DNA from 4 places in the Geodermatophilus sp. SYSU D00867 genome. Region 1 is predicted to be linked to each of the others. Evidence: riboswitches for the same ligand, from Rfam matches in the RefSeq annotation. Region 1 holds a riboswitch; each other region holds the start of a gene.

What was found. A riboswitch is a leader RNA that binds a small molecule or an ion and turns the genes downstream of it on or off. The one in region 1 is predicted to bind cyclic di-AMP.
Region 2: another riboswitch for cyclic di-AMP. It lies ahead of ACI8AK_RS19975 (hypothetical protein); the one in region 1 lies ahead of ACI8AK_RS13835 (hypothetical protein).
Region 3: another riboswitch for cyclic di-AMP. It lies ahead of ACI8AK_RS06820 (C40 family peptidase); the one in region 1 lies ahead of ACI8AK_RS13835 (hypothetical protein).
Region 4: another riboswitch for cyclic di-AMP. It lies ahead of ACI8AK_RS07590 (aggregation-promoting factor C-terminal-like domain-containing protein); the one in region 1 lies ahead of ACI8AK_RS13835 (hypothetical protein).

The regions. Positions count from the first base shown of each region.
Region 1 is NZ_JBJGZC010000013.1:47,611-51,876, reverse strand. It holds gene ACI8AK_RS13850 (bile acid:sodium symporter family protein) at 1-463, opposite strand, end outside; gene ACI8AK_RS13845 (protein kinase domain-containing protein) at 715-2,493, shown strand; gene ACI8AK_RS13840 (DNA-directed RNA polymerase subunit alpha C-terminal domain-containing protein) at 2,517-3,110, shown strand; cyclic di-AMP (ydaO/yuaA leader) riboswitch at 3,216-3,366, shown strand; gene ACI8AK_RS13835 (hypothetical protein) at 3,373-4,266, shown strand, end outside.
Region 2 is NZ_JBJGZC010000025.1:21,104-25,369, forward strand. It holds gene ACI8AK_RS19950 (dihydrofolate reductase family protein) at 1-116, opposite strand, end outside; gene ACI8AK_RS19955 (dihydrofolate reductase family protein) at 113-712, opposite strand; gene ACI8AK_RS19960 (YciI family protein) at 821-1,201, opposite strand; gene ACI8AK_RS19965 (dihydrofolate reductase family protein) at 1,429-1,992, opposite strand; RNA gene rnpB (RNase P RNA component class A) at 2,434-2,845, opposite strand; cyclic di-AMP (ydaO/yuaA leader) riboswitch at 2,971-3,128, shown strand; gene ACI8AK_RS19975 (hypothetical protein) at 3,387-3,977, shown strand; gene ACI8AK_RS19980 (PIG-L deacetylase family protein) at 4,024-4,266, opposite strand, start outside.
Region 3 is NZ_JBJGZC010000005.1:206,288-210,553, forward strand. It holds gene ACI8AK_RS06805 (transglycosylase domain-containing protein) at 1-427, shown strand, start outside; partial or broken gene ACI8AK_RS06810 (YhjD/YihY/BrkB family envelope integrity protein) at 454-1,269, opposite strand; gene ACI8AK_RS06815 (hypothetical protein) at 1,324-1,548, opposite strand; cyclic di-AMP (ydaO/yuaA leader) riboswitch at 1,743-1,875, shown strand; gene ACI8AK_RS06820 (C40 family peptidase) at 1,887-3,002, shown strand; gene ACI8AK_RS06825 (hypothetical protein) at 2,975-3,112, opposite strand; gene ACI8AK_RS06830 (DUF3817 domain-containing protein) at 3,215-3,532, shown strand; gene ACI8AK_RS06835 (serine hydrolase domain-containing protein) at 3,548-4,266, shown strand, end outside.
Region 4 is NZ_JBJGZC010000006.1:132,834-137,099, reverse strand. It holds gene ACI8AK_RS07595 (class I SAM-dependent methyltransferase) at 1-394, opposite strand, end outside; gene ACI8AK_RS07590 (aggregation-promoting factor C-terminal-like domain-containing protein) at 402-1,340, opposite strand; cyclic di-AMP (ydaO/yuaA leader) riboswitch at 1,582-1,742, opposite strand; gene ACI8AK_RS07585 (hypothetical protein) at 1,894-2,790, opposite strand; gene ACI8AK_RS07580 (LLM class flavin-dependent oxidoreductase) at 3,050-4,219, shown strand; gene ACI8AK_RS07575 (FMN reductase) at 4,216-4,266, shown strand, end outside.

The sequences.
Region 1 (4,266 bases):
GCATGCCGAGCGCCACCGGCACCAGCACGATCGCGAACACCTGCACGGTCTTGCCGAACTGCAGGCCGATCGACCCGGCGCCGGGCGGGTCGAAGACGGTCACGGCGAGGTTGGTCACCAGCGGCAGCGTCACGACGGCGAGCAGCGAGTTGACCGCCGTCAGCGAGACGTTGAGCGCGACGTCGCCACGGAACAGGTGGCTGAACAGGTTCGCCGTCGTCCCGCCGGGCGAGGCGGCCAGCAGCACCATCCCCACCGCCAGCACGGGCTCCAGGCCGGTGGCCACCACGAGGCCGAAGCACAGGGCCGGCAGGACCAGCAGCTGCAGGCCGAGGGCGACGACGGCGGCGCGCGGCCGGCGGGTGACCCGCGCGAAGTCGTCGACGGTGAGCGACAGCCCCAGCCCGAACATGATCACGGCCAGGGCGGCGGGCAGGGCGACGGTGCTGAGGGCCGAGTCCACGGGCGACCTCCGGAACGGCCGCGGCCCCGTCGCCGCGGATCGCCCGGATCCTGGCGGACCGGAGTCCGGCCGCGCGAGCACCGGCACGCGTCCGGGGGAGCCGCCGTGGGCGGTCCGGTGGTTGACGGGGCGTCCGGGCGGGAACCCACCCGGGGTCGCCCACCCGGCAGGGGGAGCGGCCGCGCAGCTCCCGGTGGGGGCCGGAGGAGGCGGGGCGCACCCGCCCGCGTCGGACGGGACGGAGTCGGGCAGTGACCACGGTGCAGCGGGGGAGCCGGACCCTGGGGGACCGCTACGAGCTGCAGGAGGTCATCGCCACCGGCGGCATGGGCCAGGTCTGGCGGGGCCGGGACCACCTGCTCGCCCGGCCGGTCGCGGTCAAGGTGCTGCGCAGCGAGTACGCCGACGACCCGACCTTCCTCGCCCGCTTCCGCAACGAGGCCCGGCACGCGGCGGCGCTCACCCACCCCAACATCGCCACCGTCCTGGACTACGGCGAGGGCACCGACGACGCCACCGGCGAGCACCTGGCCTACCTGGTGATGGAGCTGGTCGAGGGGGCGCCGCTGTCCACCCTCATCGAGACCGAGGGCCCGCTGGACCCCGGTGCCGCCCTCTCGGTGCTGCGCCAGGCCGCGGCCGCCCTCGCCGAGGCGCACCGCGGTGGCGTCGTCCACCGCGACGTCAAGCCCTCGAACATCCTCGTGCGGCCCGACGGGCGGGTGAAGCTCACCGACTTCGGCATCGCCTGGTCGGCCGAGTGCGTGCCGCTCACCCAGACCGGCCAGGTCATCGGCACCGCGCAGTACATGTCCCCGGAGCAGGCCGCCGGCGAGCGGGTCGGCCCGGCCAGCGACGTCTACGCCCTCGGCCTGGTCGGCTACGAGTCGCTGACCGGCCACGCCGCCTTCACCGGCACCAACCCGGTCACCGTCGCGCTCAAGCAGGTCCGCGAGCAGCCCGAGCCGCTGCCCGACGACCTGCCGCCCGACGTCAAGGAGCTCATCGGTGCCGCGCTGACCAAGGACCCCGGCGCCCGCCTGCCCGACGGCGCCGCCTTCCTGGCCGCGGTCGAGGAGGCCCTGGACCCCCGGGCCGCCCCCGTGCCGCCCACCCGCCCGGTGGCGGCCGCCGCCCCCGTCCCCGGGCCGGTCCCGGAGCCCGCGCCGGTCCCCGGGCCGGAGCCGCGCCGGCGCCGGCGGGCGCTGGTCCTGCTGCCGCTGCTGCTGGTCGCGCTCGTCGTCGGCGGCGTGCTGTTCACCACGACCCGCGCCGGTGACGTGCCGGTGGCCGACGCCGCCGAGACGCAGCAGGCCGGGATCGTGCTGCGGGCCGCGGACTTCCTCGGCCGCCCGGTGGCCGAGGTCACCGACGACCTGACCGCCCTCGGTCTCACCGTCGGCCAGCGCGGCGAGCAGACCCCGGACGCGGCTCCCGGCACCGTCGTCGGCCTGGACCCGGTGGACGTGGAGCTGGCCGCCGGCGACCGGGTGCAGGTGGTCGCCGCCGTCGCACCCGACACCGCGGTGCCCGAGCCCGAGGCGCCCGCCGCCGGGCCCGGCCCGTCCGGTGGGTCCGCGCCGGAGGCCCCCGCGGCGACGCCGGAGGCGCCCGCCGCGGACAGCAGCACCCCCGGGACCCCGACGCCGGAGGCCCCGGGCCCGGAGGCCACCACCCCCGAGGTCACGACCCCCGAGGTCACGACCCCCGAGGTCACGACCCCCGAGGCGCCCGCTCCCGAGGCGACCACGGCGGAGAGCCCCGGGTCCGCGGGCACGGCGCCAGAGAGCACGCCCGAGGCCCCGGAGAGCACCCCGTCCGGCAGCACGACGCCGGAACCGCCGGCGCCGGCGACCGGGACGCCCGGGGACACCGCCCCGCCGGCGACGGGGGAGTCCCCGGCCCCGGACGCGGGGACGACGTCGACCGGTGGGGCGCCGGCGACCTCCCCGGCCCCGGACGCCGGCGCCGGCGGGACCGTCCCGCCGGAACCGGCCTGGGACGGCTCCCCGGCGGGACCGTCCCGGTGAACCCGGGGCTAGGGTCCGACGCCATGTCGACGAGGTCGCGGGTCGAGCCGACGGGGAGCGTCCGGGAGCTGGGTCTGCCCGCGCGGGCGGTGGGCGCGCTGACCCGCGCCGGGATCACCACCGTCGAGCAGCTGTCCGCGCTGACCCGCCGCGAGCTGGCCGCCGTCCCCGGGCTGGGACCGGCGATGGTGGCCGCCGTCCGCGCGGTCGTCCCCGAGCCCGTGGCGGTGGGGCTATGGCCGCTGCCCGACGAGGACGACGCGCCGCCGTCCCCGGCGATCCCGTCGTTCGACTCGTTGCGCGCCCCGCGCCGCCGGACCGCGTTCGACGTCCTCGTGCCCGAGGAGGACCCGGGGGAGCCCGCCGGTCCGTCGGTGGTGGCGCCGTCGGACGGGGCCTCCGGCGGGACGCCGGAGGAGGACGAGGAGCCGACCCCCGCCGGGCCGCCCCCCTCCGCCGCGCCGGCCGCCCCGGCGCCGCGGCCGGCCGAGTGGGCCGACCTCGCCGCCCTCGGCGCGCGCGGCGTCCGGGCCGCCGCGGTCCTGCCCTGGCGGGTGACCGGGTGGTGGCTGCGCCTGCCGCTGCGCGTCGTCGGGCGGCTGCGCACCCGCCCCTGACCGGCGTGTGGTCCCCGCCACGGAACGCGGCCGCGGTTTGTCACGGACGGGTAACGGCCGTTACCGTGGCCGAGGCCGTCCGGCCCCGTCCCCGCCAGGGGACCCGGGCGGTCGCCGCCGAGTCGCCCCCTGGGCGAGCCGGGGACCCACCGCAGTACTGGGGTGAATCCCGCACCGGACCCGTGCGTCCGGGCGGGTAGGGCTGCTTCCCGCCCGAACCCGTCAGCTAACTCGGCAGGCGGCTGACGGGAGACCTGCACCCATGCCCTCGAGCACCACCCCCGGCCGCCCCGGCGCGTCCGCAGACCGTTCCGACCGCCGCCGCCCGCCGGCCGCGCACCGCCGTCCGGGCCTGTACCTGGGCGTCGCCGCCGCCGGCGCGGTCCTGGTCAACGTCCTGGTCGGCCCGCAGCCGGCCGCCACCGCCGAGGCCGGGACGGCGAGCGGGTCGGTCGCCGTCGCCGAGGCGCTGGGGCTGTCGGCGCAGTCCGGCCCGGTGACCGCCACCGCCCCGCCGGACCTGGCGCCGCTCGAGGACCTCGCCGCCACCCGCAGCTCGCGGGAGGCCGCCGAGACCGCGGCCCAGCAGTCGCAGGCCGCCGCCGACCAGGCCACCGTCGACCGGCAGCGGGCCGAGGCCGAGGCCGCCGCCCGCGCCGCCGCGGAGGCCGCCGCAGCCGCCGCGGCCGCCGAGGCCGCCGCCGCGGCGGAGGCCGCCGCAGCCGCCGAGGCCGCCGAGGCCGCCGAGGCCGAGGAGGAGGCCGGCCCGGCGGAGACCGCGGGCACCACCGTCGTCTCGGCCGTCGCCCGCATCACCAACAGCACCGGTCCGGTCGAGCCGCAGGTGCAGGCCGCCGCGGACGCCGTCGTCAGCAACGTGCCGGGGGCGGACGCGATCACCCTGGGCGGCACCCGCGCCAGCGCGGCCGACCCGGGCGGCCACCCCTCCGGCAGGGCGCTGGACTACATGGTCATGACCGACGCCGCCCTCGGCGACGCGATCGTCGCCTACCACCGCGCGCACTGGGACGAGCTCGGCGTCGACTACCTGATCTGGGAGCAGCGGATGCTGTCCTCGCCGAACGGGTCGTGGCAGACGATGGAGGACCGCGGCGGCACGACGGCCAACCACTTCGACCACGTGCACGTCAACTAC
Region 2 (4,266 bases), on a different contig from region 1:
TGGTCGAGGAACTCCGGGCCCTGCTTGCTCCAGTAGCCGCCCCAGTCGCCGTCCTCGCCGTAGGAGCCGAAGCCGTCGAGGGTGCAGAAGACGTCGAAGGTGTAGGTGGCGGTCACGATGCCCTCCCCGGGTGCGGCCGGCCGGCTGCCGGCCGCCGGACGGCGTAGCGCAGCAGGACGACACCGTTGCCGAACCGCCGGTTCTCCACCAGCTCCAGGTCGATCGGCTCGTCGGCGGTCTCGAACAGCCGTCGACCGCGGCCGACGACGACGGGGTTGACGTAGAGCCGGTACTCGTCGACCAGGTCCAGCCGGCGGAAGGTCTCGGCCAGGTCGACCCCGCCGAGCGTCATGTCGCCGCCGGGCTGCTGCTTCAGTGCGCGGATCTCGTCGGGGTCCACCTCTGCCCGCAGCGAGGCGTTGGGGCCGACCTCCCGCAGCGTGCGGGAGAACACGATCTTCGGCACCGCCCGCCAGATACCGGCGAACTCGCGCATCGTCGGCGGGGCGTCCGGGTCCTGGTCGGCGGTCGGCCAGTACGCCTCCATGAGCTCGTAGGTGACCCGGCCCTCGAGGAAGGCGCTCTTGGTCGCGAGCTCCTCGTTGAAGTGCCCGTGCAGCTCCTCGTCGACGCGGTGCCAGCCCAGGTCGTGGTCCGGCCCCTCGAAGTAGCCGTCCAGCGACAGCATCATGTGCACGACGATCTTCCGCATCCGTCCTCCTGGTCTCCGGCCCGGTCCGGGAGCTCGGACCGGCGGACGGGGACGAAGTCATCGGTCCCGCCTCCCGGGAGCCGCCCCGGGGGACACGGCGGCGCGACCTCACACCGCCGGGCGCTGTGCCGGTACCTCCTGGAAGGCGCGGACCTCGATCCGCGCGCCGAGCGCCCGGGACGCCTTCGCCGCCCAGGAGACGGCCGCCGCCCGGTCCGGCGCCTCGACGACCCAGAAGCCGCCGAGGTACTCCGGCGCCTGCGTGTACGGCCCGTCGGTGAGGGCGAGGTCGTCCCCGGTGTGGTCGACGGTGACCGCGGTCGACGGCGGGTGCAGCCCACCGGCGAAGACCAGCGCGCCGGACGCCGCCAGCTCCTCCAGGAAGGCGCCGGCCGCCGCCAGGGCGGCCTCCAGCTCGGCGGGGTCCATCGTGGCCATCGTCGGTTCCTCGGCCGAGTCGTGCGGCATGGACAGCAGGTACTGCGTCACGGGTCCTCCCGGGTGGTCGCCGCGGCCCGTCCGGCCGCTCCACGAGAGGGACCCCGGTCGCCGCATCGACTCATCGGTCGGGTCCCGTCGGTGGGGTCGCCTGGCGGCGACACACCGGCAGCCACCCGCGACCGGGCCCGGACGACCGGACGCCGTCGACCCGGTCGTGCGCGGATCGGCGGAGGGGGACGACGGACGAGTCGGCCTGCCGATCCGGGGCCGGCTGTTCAGCGCCTGGTCTCGTACCTGGTCAGGAGCACGCCGCCGGGGAACGTCCGGGTCTCCACCAGGTCCAGGTCCACCCGGTCGTCCAGGGCCGGGAAGAACGGCGTGCCGCCGCCCACCAGGACCGGGTGGGTGACGAGCGCGTACTCGTCGATCAGCCCGGCCCGCATGGCCGCCGCGGCGAGGGTGGCGCCGCCGACGTCCATGGGACCGCCGTCCCCGGCCTTGAGCCGGGTGATCTCGGTGACGGCGTCGCCGGTGACCAGGCGGGCGTTCCCGTCGACCGCGCTGGCCGTCGAGGAGAACACCACCTTCGGCATGTCCCGCCAGCGGCGGGCGTACTCGATCTGCGCCGGTGTGGCGCCGGGCTGCTGGTCGGCGGTCGGCCAGTGGGAGCTCATCGTCTCCCACAGTCTGCGCCCGTACAGCGCCAGGCCCGTGGCCCCCACCCGGTCGGACCACCACTGGAACAGCTCGTCGCTCGGCACGCTCCAGCCGAGGTCGTCGCCGGGCGCGGCGACGTAGCCGTCCAGGCTCAGGTTCATGGCGAAGGTCAGTCTCCGCATCGCGTGGCCTCCCGTGGGTCGGTGTTCGGCGTACGGACCGACACGGCGCGGAGAACTGACCGGTCGGACCACACCGAGGGCCGGTCGACCACCGCGCCGAGCGGATGCCGCGTACGAGGAGGGACGACGACCGGCACAGCGCCCCGTGGGACGGGTCGCCGCCTCGTCGTCCGGCCGCTCGACGTCCACGCCGCCGGGTCGCAGGGGCCGCGTGACGCGAGCCGGATCATCCCGGAGCCGATCGTGGTCAGCACCCGCAGCCGGGAAGAGGGCGAGCCGACCTCGGCCGACGATCGCCGTGACCGACCGACGTCAGCCACCTCTGGCCCGGCTCCGGCGACCGGCCGAGGGCCGCCGCCGACCCCGTTCCCGGCCGAGCGGCGGACCCCGCGCGGACCGGCGCCGCGCCCTGACCGCAGACCCGCAGGTCACGGCGGGCGACGGACGAGTCGGCCTGTACGCCGGGTTCTGTCCTCGGGCGCCTCGCGGCCTCCCGATGGGCGGTCATCCATCTAGGCCCGCCGTTGCCGGCGGGCTCGAGCGGTCCACCCGCAGGCTCGGGCGGGCAGCCCTCGAACGCCTGCGCAGGACGGTGTCCGGTCGCCCGGCCACCGCCCCTTCTCGACCTTGCTCCGGGTGGGGTTTACCGAGCCGCACCGGTCACCCGGTGCGCTGGTGGTCTCTTACACCACCGTTTCACCCTCACCAGCAGCGGACTGCTGGCGGTCTGTTCTCTGTGGCACTGTCCCGCGGGTCACCCCGGGTCGCCGTTAGCGACCACCCTGCCCTGTGGAGCCCGGACGTTCCTCGGCGACGGGGTCTCCCCCGCCGACGCGACCGCCCGGCCGACTCGTCCGTCGTGCCGACCAGTCTACGGACCCCCTCAGCGGAACTGCTCAGTCCGCGCTGCGGGCTCCCGCGGACGCTCCTACGGTGGCTCCGTCCGGCCGGTCGTCACGTCCTCCACCGGGGGAACCGAGCCGGGTGCCGCCGAGTCGCGGCCACCGCGGTGGCCGTGAGCCGGGGACCCACCGCACCACCGGGGTGAGTCCCACCTCCCGGACCCGGGAGGGGGTAGGGCGCAGTTCCCCGCCCGAACCCGTCAGCTGACCCGGTAGGCGGCCACGGGAGAACGGAGAACCACCACGGGGTGCGCCGACGGCGCCTGCCCCGGCGTGCCCCGCACTCTGCGACGAGCGCCGCGACCCGCCCACCTCCGCCGGTCGCCGCGCCTCCACGGACCGGAAACGACCGGCCTCGCGTCGGCCTGCCCTCCAGCAGCCGCCCGCCGCCCGGCCGCGTCCCGGCCCGTCCCGCAGGTCCCCCCACGCGACGGGTGACCGCCGAGCCACGGACGGCGCCACGCGGAACCGACGTCAGGAGCTCTCCTCGTCATGCCCTCGAACAGCAAGCGCACGATCCGCCGGACCCTCACGGCCGGCGCCCTCGCCGTCGCCTTCGGCCTCAGCGGCCAGTCGGTGGCCCAGGCCGACTGGGACGGCCCCCGCCGGGACGGGTCGAACGGCTGGTCCCAGGACCGGGGAGGAGCCGCGGCGCCCGCGCCCGCGGCCCCCGCCGCCCCCGCGGCCGCACCGGCAGCCGCCCCCGCCGCCCCCGCGGCGGTGTCCACGAACCTCACCGGCGCGCCGACCGCCTCCTCGACCTCCTACAGCGCCTGGGCGGCGCACGTCCGCCCCGTCGTCGCCGAGGTCGTGCAGCAGTGCGGGGTGTCCACCGTGCTCACCCGCCCCGGGCACTCCCCCACCCAGCAGCTCGCCGCGGACTTCATGGTCTACGCCGACTCCGCCAAGGGGAACGCCGTGGCCCAGTACGTCATCGACAACGCCGCGCGCATGGGCGTCGACTACGTCATCTGGAAGCAGCGGATCTTCGTGATCGGGAGCTCCGGCTGGCGGGCGATGGAGGACCGCGGGTCCCCCACCGCCAACCACATGGACCACGTCCACGTGAGCTTCAACCCCTGACCGGCCCGGACGCGGCCCCGGGCGCACCCCGGGGCCGCGTCCGGCCTCAGCCGGCGTACAGCGCGAAGCCGGCCACCCGCCGGCCGTCGACGACCGGGGTCGCCGTGTCGACCTGTCGCCGGGCCTGCTCCTCGACCGGGTCGGCCGACAGCGCCTGCAGGTAGCGGCGGTGCTCGGCCAGCGAGGCCACCGCCCGGTCGACGACGTCGGTCACGTCGACGGTGTGCGTGACCCCCACCGGCGTGGAGACGGCGGTCCAGCGCACCCCGCGCCAGGGCTCCGGGTCGGC
Region 3 (4,266 bases), on a different contig from region 1:
CTGCGAGCGGGCCCTCACCGACGCCGGGTTCACCGCGCGGACGGTGCGCGTCGACAGCGACGAGCCGGCCGGCACCCTCCTGGGCACCAGCCCGCCGCGCGGCGGCCGCGCCGTGCCGGGCCAGCTGGTGTCGATCCTGGTGAGCAACGGCAGCGACTACGTGGAACCGGCGCCCGAGCCCGCGCCCCCCACGGAGCCGGCGCCCGCGCCCCCGACCGGGCCGCCGCCCGCGCCCGGGACGACGCCGCCCGGCACGACCCCGCCGACGTCCCCGCCCCCGCCCCCGGCGCCGGAGCCGCCCCAGACGCCGGAGCCGCCGCCACCGGCCACGGAGCCGCCGACCGCACCGGCCACGCCGCCGCCCCCGCCCGCCGCGCCCGCCACGGAGGCCCCGCCGCCCGGCTCCCCCTGGCGGCCGACGGCCTGACGCCGCCCCAGCCGCGCGTCGAGGGACTGGGTGAGCAGCCACCCGGCCAGCAGGACCAGGTGCAGCAGGAACAGCCACAGGCCGATGGCGACCACCGCACCGACGACCACCAGGCCGCCGAAGGGCGCGCCGAGGTCCAGGGGCAGCGACAGGAACAGCACGAAGCCCTGCAGGAAGCCGGACAGGCAGGCCGCGGTGAACAGCGCGCCGCTGACCAGCGCGCCCCACCGGCGCCGGCCGCCGGCCACCACGCCGTAGCCCCAGAGGATGGGCACGGTCAGCACGAACAGCACCGAGTAGTAGCCGACGGCGAACCGCCCGATCAGGGGCCCGGCGCCGTCCTCGCGGGCCAGGTCGGCCATGGCCGTGGCGGCCAGCAGCAGCGGGTACAGCAGCAGGGGCGTCACCACGACCAGGGGCAGCGTGAGCAGCCGGCCCCGCCAGCCGGTGAGGTTCTCCCGCCGCTGGCTGAACCGCATCAGCGCCCGCCGCAGCCCCTCGCCGTACAGCGACAGCGGCAGCAGCGCCAGCGCGAACCCCAGCAGGTCCAGCCGGACGCCGGCGTCGACCAGCCGGGCCACCGCGTCCGGCGCGCCCAGTGACTCCGGCAGCAGCTCGGCCAGCCGCTCGCTGCGCGCGCGGACCTCCCCGGCCGAGGTGGCCAGCGCGGTCAGCCGGACGGAGACCAGCACCAGCGGCACCACCGCGATGCCGGCGTAGAAGGTCAGGCCCGCGCCGATCAGCGCGAGGTCACGGCCGCGCAGCAGGCGCCGGGCACCGGCCAGCAGCGCGCGCGTCTCGACCCGCAACCGGGCCGCCGTCCACCTGCGTGCCGGGCTCACCCGCCCATGCCACCAGTCCCGGCGGCCCGGCGCCCGCCGGGGACCGGACGGCGCTCAGTCGTCGGTGCTCGCGTCGTCGGTGGTGGGGGCGTCGTTGCCCGGGTTCTGGCCGGTCTCCTGGCAACTGGCGTCGTTCTCGTTGCTGGCGTTGCCGCCGGCGGAGTCGCAGTTGGTCGGGCCGCGGGAGAAGTCGGTGTTGTCGCCACAGGCGACCAGGGAGCCGAGCAGGGCGAGCACGACGAGCGGCCGGGCCAGGCGCATCCGCGTGGAAGAGGACATGCAGCAATCGGTACACGTCCCCACGGCCGCGCAAACCGGCGGGGGTCGGGAACCTCCCGGAGTCGCCTGGTCACCGTTCGTGACTGATGTAATTACACCGGGGTGATTGTCACACGCCGGTCACGGACCTTACGCTGAGTGTGTCCAACGGGGCGCTCCGTCACCAGTCCGGGTGACACCCCGTGGACGCCGTCGAGCCGGTCCTCCCGCAGCGGAGACCGGGCCGGGGACCCATCGCAGTCCTGGGGTGTAGCGCGTGTCCGCACGCGCCGGGCGACTCCACGCCCGAACCCGTCAGCTAACCCGGTAGGCGGCCTGGGAGAAGGAGAGACCGCCGCGTGGCGTCCCTGCGCACGTCCGTCCCCGGCACGCCCGCGACCGGCCGCGGCCGCCGCGCCGCCCTCGCGCTCGTCGGCGCCCTCGGCATCGGTCTCGGGCTGGGGGCCGTCCCGGCGCCGGCCCGGGCGGAGGAGCCGACGTCGGCCGCCGAGGCCGCGCAGCTGGTCGCCGCCCGGGGCCACGAGCTCGAGGCCGTCACCGAGCAGTTCAACGAGGCCCGCGAGGCGCTCGCCGCCCAGCAGGCCGCCGCCGGCGCCGCCGCCGCGCAGCTGGCCGCCGCCCAGGCCGCCGTGGACACCGCGCGGCAGCAGGTGATCGGGATCGCCCGGTCGGCCTACACCGGCGACAGCATGGGCTCGCTGCAGGCGCTCATGACCAGCGAGGACGCCGACGAGTTCGTCAACCGCGTCACCCTGCTGCAGGGCGTCGCCGGTTACCAGGGCGAGCTGCTCGGCCAGGCCGCGGCCGCCACCGAGACCGCCACCGCCGCGCAGGCCGCCGCCGCCGCGGCCGCCGCCGAGGCGCAGCGCCAGTACGACGCCGTCGCCGCCCAGCAGGCCGACCTCGAGGCGCAGATCGCCGCCTACCAGGCCGACTACGCCCGGCTGAGCGCCGAGGAGCGGCGCGCCGCCCTCGAGGCCGCCGCCGCGGCGCACGCCGCCGAGGACTCCCGCGCCAGCCGGGACGAGGAGCGCGAGGACACCGCGTCGTCCTCCGCGTCCTCCTCCGCCGAGGAGCCGGCCGCGGCGGCCGCGCCGCCCAGCGGCGTCGCCGGGACCGTCGTCGCCACCGCCATGGCCCAGCGCGGCAAGCCCTACGTGTGGGCGGCCGCCGGCCCGAGCTCGTTCGACTGCTCCGGCCTCACCCAGTACGCCTTCCGCGCCGCGGGGATCAGCCTCCCGCACTCCAGCAGGATGCAGTCGACGATGGGCACCGCGGTCTCCCGCGCGAACCTGCAGCCCGGTGACCTGGTCTTCTTCTACAGCCCGGTGAGCCACGTCGGCATCTACATCGGCAACGGCCAGATGGTGCACGCGCCGACGTCGGGCGACGTCGTCAAGGTCGCCAGCATCGACGCGATGGGCGGCTACGCCGGCGCTCGCCGCATCGGCTGACGCGGGTCGCGCTCCAGCCGGGGCAGCGCCGCGGCCACCGGGTCCGGCCGCAGGTCGGCCAGCCGGCGCAGCAGGACCGGACGGGACCCCCGCCGCGCCGGACCCCGCACGACCCGACCCTGCCACGCACCTCACACCCCGCGACCGGGACGCCGGCGCCCGCTGCCGCGTTGACCCTCCGGAACCGCCCCCGACCCGAGGACCGCGCACCGATGAACTCCCGCACCGTCGTCCTGGCCTTCCGCGTCGTCGCCGTCGCCGAGGCCCTCTCCTGGATCGGCCTGCTGGCCGGCATGTACGTCAAGTACGTGCCGGAGACCTCGGAGGCCGGCGTCCAGGTGTTCGGGCCGGTCCACGGCGCGGTGTTCATCGCCTACGTGGTCGTGGCGCTGGTCGCCGCGCGGGTGCTCGGCTGGTCCCGGTGGACGACGCTGCTCGCGCTGGCCGCCTCCATCCCGCCGCTGGTCACCGTGGTGTTCGAGCGCTGGGCCGGGCGCACCGGGCGGCTGGCGGCGCCCGTCCGCGCCTGACCTACCGTTCCGGTCATGCCGGAGCCCGTGCTGCCCTCGACCGCCCGCACCCTGCTGGCCCGCACCGCCCGGGTGCAGCGCGAGGGGCGGGCGCCCAGCCTGGTCGCCGGGGTGGTCCGGGACGGCGGGCTGGCCTGGTCGGCCGGCCGCGGCGACGTCGCCGAGCCGCACACCGACGTCCAGTACCGGCTCGGCTCCATCAGCAAGACCGTCACCGCCGTCGCGGTCATGCGGCTGCGCGACGAGGGCCGGCTGGCGCTGGACGACCCGCTGGACCGGCACGTGCCCGGCACGCCGTTCGGCGACCGGTCGGTCGGCCAGCTGCTCTCGCACCTGGCCGGCGCCGCCGCGGAGAGCCCGGGCGGCTGGTGGGAGCGGGTGCCCGGCGGCCCGCTGGCCGACCTGCGGCTGTCCGGGGAGCACGTCGTCCTGGGCGAGGCCCGGCGCTTCCACTACTCGAACCTCGGCTTCGGCCTGCTCGGCGAGCTCGTGGCCCGGCTGCGCGGGCGCTCGTGGGAGGACGTCGTCACCGCCGAGGTGCTCGGGCCGCTGGGCATGACCCGGACGACGCCGCGCCCCTCCGGCCGCGCCGCGCAGGGCTACGCCGTCCACCCGTGGGCCGACGTCGTCCTGCCCGAGCCCGAGCACGACGCCGGCGTGATGGCCGCCGCCGGGCAGCTGTGGGCGACGCTGGCCGACCTCGCCCGCTTCGCCGCCTTCCTGCTCGGCGACAC
Region 4 (4,266 bases), on a different contig from region 1:
CCGCGACGCCGTTGAGGCCGGCGTTGACGCCGACCGCCGTCCGGGAGAACGGGTCGACGTCGCTGGCCAGCACCCACCGGGCACCGGCGAGGACGGCGGCGACGGCCACCAGGCCGCTGCCCGACCCGAGGTCGAGCACCGTGCGGCCGGCGACGGTGGCGGGCTCGTCGAGCAGGTGGCGGGCCAGCGCCTGCCCGCCGGGCCAGGCGGCGGCCCAGAACGGCGGCTCCTCGCCCGCCCCGCCGGCCGCGGTCTCCATCGCCTCCCACAGGGCGACGACGTCGTCGGCGACGTGCAGCCGCACCTCGGGGACGAGCGAGGGCCGGCGCACCTGGGTGTGCGCGCGGACGAACCCCGCGGGCACCACCCGGGTGGCCGGCCCTCGATGGATCACGTGTCGATCAGTACCAGCCGGTGGCCTGGCTGTGCGCCCAGGCGTCGCACGGCGAGCCGTAGCGCTCCTCGATGTAGATCAGGCCGGCGTCGATCTGGCGGTAGCCGTCGGAGGTCTTGGCGATCCCGGTGCTGGCCCAGGTGGAGTCCAGGAACTGCGGGATGCCGTAGGCGGTGCTGGTGGGGTTCTGGGCGTTGGGGTTCCAGCCGCTCTCCTTGCCCCACAGCTTCTCCAGGCAGGAGAACTGCTCGCCGCTGCCGACCTTGCTCAGCGCGTAGTCCTTGAAGGAGCCGGAGGGCGCGGCGGGCGCGGCCTCCTCGGCGGCCTCCTCGGCGGCCTGCTCCTCGGCGGCCTGCTGCGCGGCCGCGGCCTCGGCGGCGGCCTGCGCCTCGGCGGCCTGGCGGGCGGCCTCCTGCTCCGCGGCGACGCGGGCGGCCTCCTGCTCGGCGGCGACGCGGGCGGCCTCGGCCTCGGCGGCCTGGCGGTCGCGCTCGGCCTGCTCGGCGGCGAGCTGTGCGTGGGCGGCACCGGCCTCCTGCGCGCTGCGCTCGGCGCGCGAGGCGGCGATGTCGGCCAGCGACGTCAGGTCGGGGGCGGTCGCGGCCTGCTGCTCGGGGATGCCCAGCTCGTCGGCGACGCTGACCGCGGTGCCGGCGGTGTCGGTACCGGCGGAGGCGGCGGGGCCGCTGGTGGAGACGACGCCGACGATCAGCGCGCCGGCGGCGGCGGCGCCGAGCAGGAGGGCCGGGCGGCGCGGGCCCAGCGGCGGGCCGCCGCGGCGGAACAGGCGCCGGCGGGCGGGGGCCTCGGCGGCGTCCGCGACCGCGGGCAGCTCGCGGGTGGCGGTGCCGGCCGTGGTCTCGGCGGCGGTGTCGGGGGTGTCGGCGGTGGCGAGCTCGACGGTCGCGGGGGCGTCGGCAGGCGTGTTCGGGACGTGGCGGGACATGAGGGGGTGAGGGCTCCGAGGGAGAGTGCGCGCGGCAGCGGGCCCGGAGGCGGACCTCGGGCATGCGCGTGCGGCGCGGGGCTACGGGTGTCGCGGACTACGGGGTCCCCGGCGACGTCGTCGCAGGGAGCGGCAGGGCAGGGGCGGCCGGCGTCAGGCGGACGCGGGAGCGCGGTGTGCGCGCGGGCAGCTGCACCTGCGGGCCGCTTCGGCCCGGAGGCGGGGCATGCGGGGACTCTCCGTTTCTTCCGTGAGCCGCCTACCGAGTTAGCTGACGGGTTCGGGCGGGAAGGAGCCCTACGCGCGCCGGGCCGGAGCTCGGCGGGCGCGATTCACCCCAGTACTGCGGTGGGTCCCCGGCTCGCGTCCACGGGCGCGGACACGACTCGGCGGCGTCCGGCCGGGCTCCCCAGGACGGGGACCTGACGACCAGCCGGACGTCAGCCACCGTACGGTCGTTACCGGTTCGTGACAACCGCCGGGGCCGGAGGTGCGGCCGTGACGGGTGGGGCGGACCCCCTCGTCCCGGAACCCGCCCCCGCGTCGCCGCTGGTCAGGAGGCCGCGGCCACCTCGGGCCGGCCGGGCCCGTGCAGCGGTGTCACGTCGGACACGTCCGTCCCGGACGACGCCGGACGCGACTCCGCCCGGAGTCCACCGGCGGACTCCTCCAGTCGGGCCAGCCCCCGCTTGTCGCCGAGGGCGGGGACGTCGTCGGGCACGACGCCGGTGACGACGGCGAGCGCCTCGTCCAGCTGCCCGGTCAGCAGGCGCAGCCAGTCGCGCGCCCGGTCGCGCTCGTCGCGCAGGGGCTCGAGCTCGGCCTCGACGGCGTGCCGGCGCTCGAGCGCCTCGGCGTCGGCCCGCGCCCGTGCCGCGGCGGCCTCGCGGTCCCGCCGCTCGCGCTCCGCGGCGGCCGCCTCCTCCAGCCGGGCCGCCTCGCGGCGCGCGGCCTCGAGGACGGCGGCGGCCTCGCTGCGGGTCTGCTCGCGGGCGGCGAGCACCGCCTCGCGCATCTCGGCCACCCCGGACAGCCGGGCCTGCGCCTCGGCGAGCGCCTCGGCGCGGATCCGCCCGGCCTCCTCCTCGGCGGCGGCCGTCAGCGCGGCGGCCTCCTCCTCGGCCCGCCGCACGATCGCGGCCGCGTCCTCGGGGCCGGGCAGGCTCTGCCGCTCGCGGACCAGCTGGGCCAGCCGCCGGCGGGCGTTCTGCAGCTCGGCCGACGCGGCGGCGTAGCGGCTGAGCAGGTGCTCGTTCTCCCGGCGCAGGACCAGCAGCTCGGTCTCGGCCCAGGCGACGTAGTCGTCCACCTGCACGCGGTCGTAGCCGCGGACCGCCCCGGTGAACACCGGCCCGGTGCCCAGCAGGCCGTCGAGCCCACGTCCCGGAGGCGGCTCCGCGGTGCCGTCCCCGGTCCCGTCGGGAGCAGCTCCCCGTCCCCGCAGCGACATCCCGGTTCCCCCTCGGTGCGCCGTCCGATCCGGCCCCCCACCGGCGCGCCGGTCGGGGGTGATCACAGAGTTCCACCCGTCGGGTGCGGCCGGACGGGTCGACACGGACGCGCGCGGGGCGTCCGGACCGGTCGCGCCCGGACGTGCCGGGCCGGTCACCGAGCGCGGTCGAGAGGTCTCAGTACGGTCACGGAGGCGCCGGGAATGCCCGGCGGGGGCAGGTCGTTGGGCCGGGTACAGTAGTTGCACTCTCAACCACATGGAGCACGAGATGCAGTTCGGGGTCTTCACGGTCAGCGACGTCACGACCGACCCGACGACGGGGCGGACGCCGAGCGAGGCGGAGCGGATCAAGGCCGTCGTCACCATCGCGAAGAAGGCCGAGGAGGTGGGCCTCGACGTCTTCGCGCTCGGTGAGCACCACAACCCGCCGTTCTTCTCGTCCTCCCCCACGACCACGCTGGCCTACGTCGCGGCGCAGACCTCCCGGCTGCAGCTGTCGACGTCGACCACGCTGATCACCACCAACGACCCGGTGAAGATCGCCGAGGACTACGCGATGCTGCAGCACCTCGCGGACGGCCGCGTCGACCTGATGATGGGCCGCGGCAACACCGGCCCGGTCTACCCGTGGTTCGGTCAGGACATCCGCAACGGCATCCCGCTGGCGGTGGAGAACTACGCGCTGCTGCGCCGGCTGTGGGACGAGGAGGTCGTGGACTGGCAGGGCCGGTTCCGCACCCCGCTGCAGGGCTTCACCTCCACCCCGCGGCCGCTGGACGGCGTCCCGCCGTTCGTGTGGCACGGCTCGATCCGCTCGCCGCAGATCGCCGAGCAGGCCGCCTACTACGGCGACGGCTTCTTCCACAACCACATCTTCTGGCCGAAGGAGCACACCCAGCGGATGGTGGAGTTCTACCGGTCCCGGTTCGAGCACCACGGCCACGGCGCCGCCGACCAGGCGATCGTCGGCCTCGGCGGGCAGGTGTTCATGCGGAGGAACAGCCAGGACGCCGTCGCCGAGTTCCGGCCCTACTTCGACAACGCGCCGGTCTACGGGCACGGGCCCTCGCTCGAGGACTTCTCCCGGGAGACGCCGCTGACGGTGGGCAGCCCGCAGCAGGTCGTCGAGCGCACCCTCGGCTTCCGCGACTACGTCGGCGACTACCAGCGGCAGCTGTTCCTGATCGACCACGCCGGCCTGCCGCTGAAGACCGTGCTCGAGCAGCTGGACCTGCTCGGCGAGGAGGTCGTGCCGGTGCTGCGCCGCGAGTTCGCCGCGCTCAAGCCGGCGCACGTGCCCGACGCCCCGACCCACGCCGCCCGGGTGGCGGCGCGCGGCGGCGCGCAGGACTCCACGGTGTACGCCGCGGGTGACGACGTCACCGGCCGTGCCGACGACGCCCGCGAGGAGGTGTCCGTCCGATGACCACCCGCACCCTGGCCGTCGTCAGCGCGGGGCTCGGCGTCCCGTCG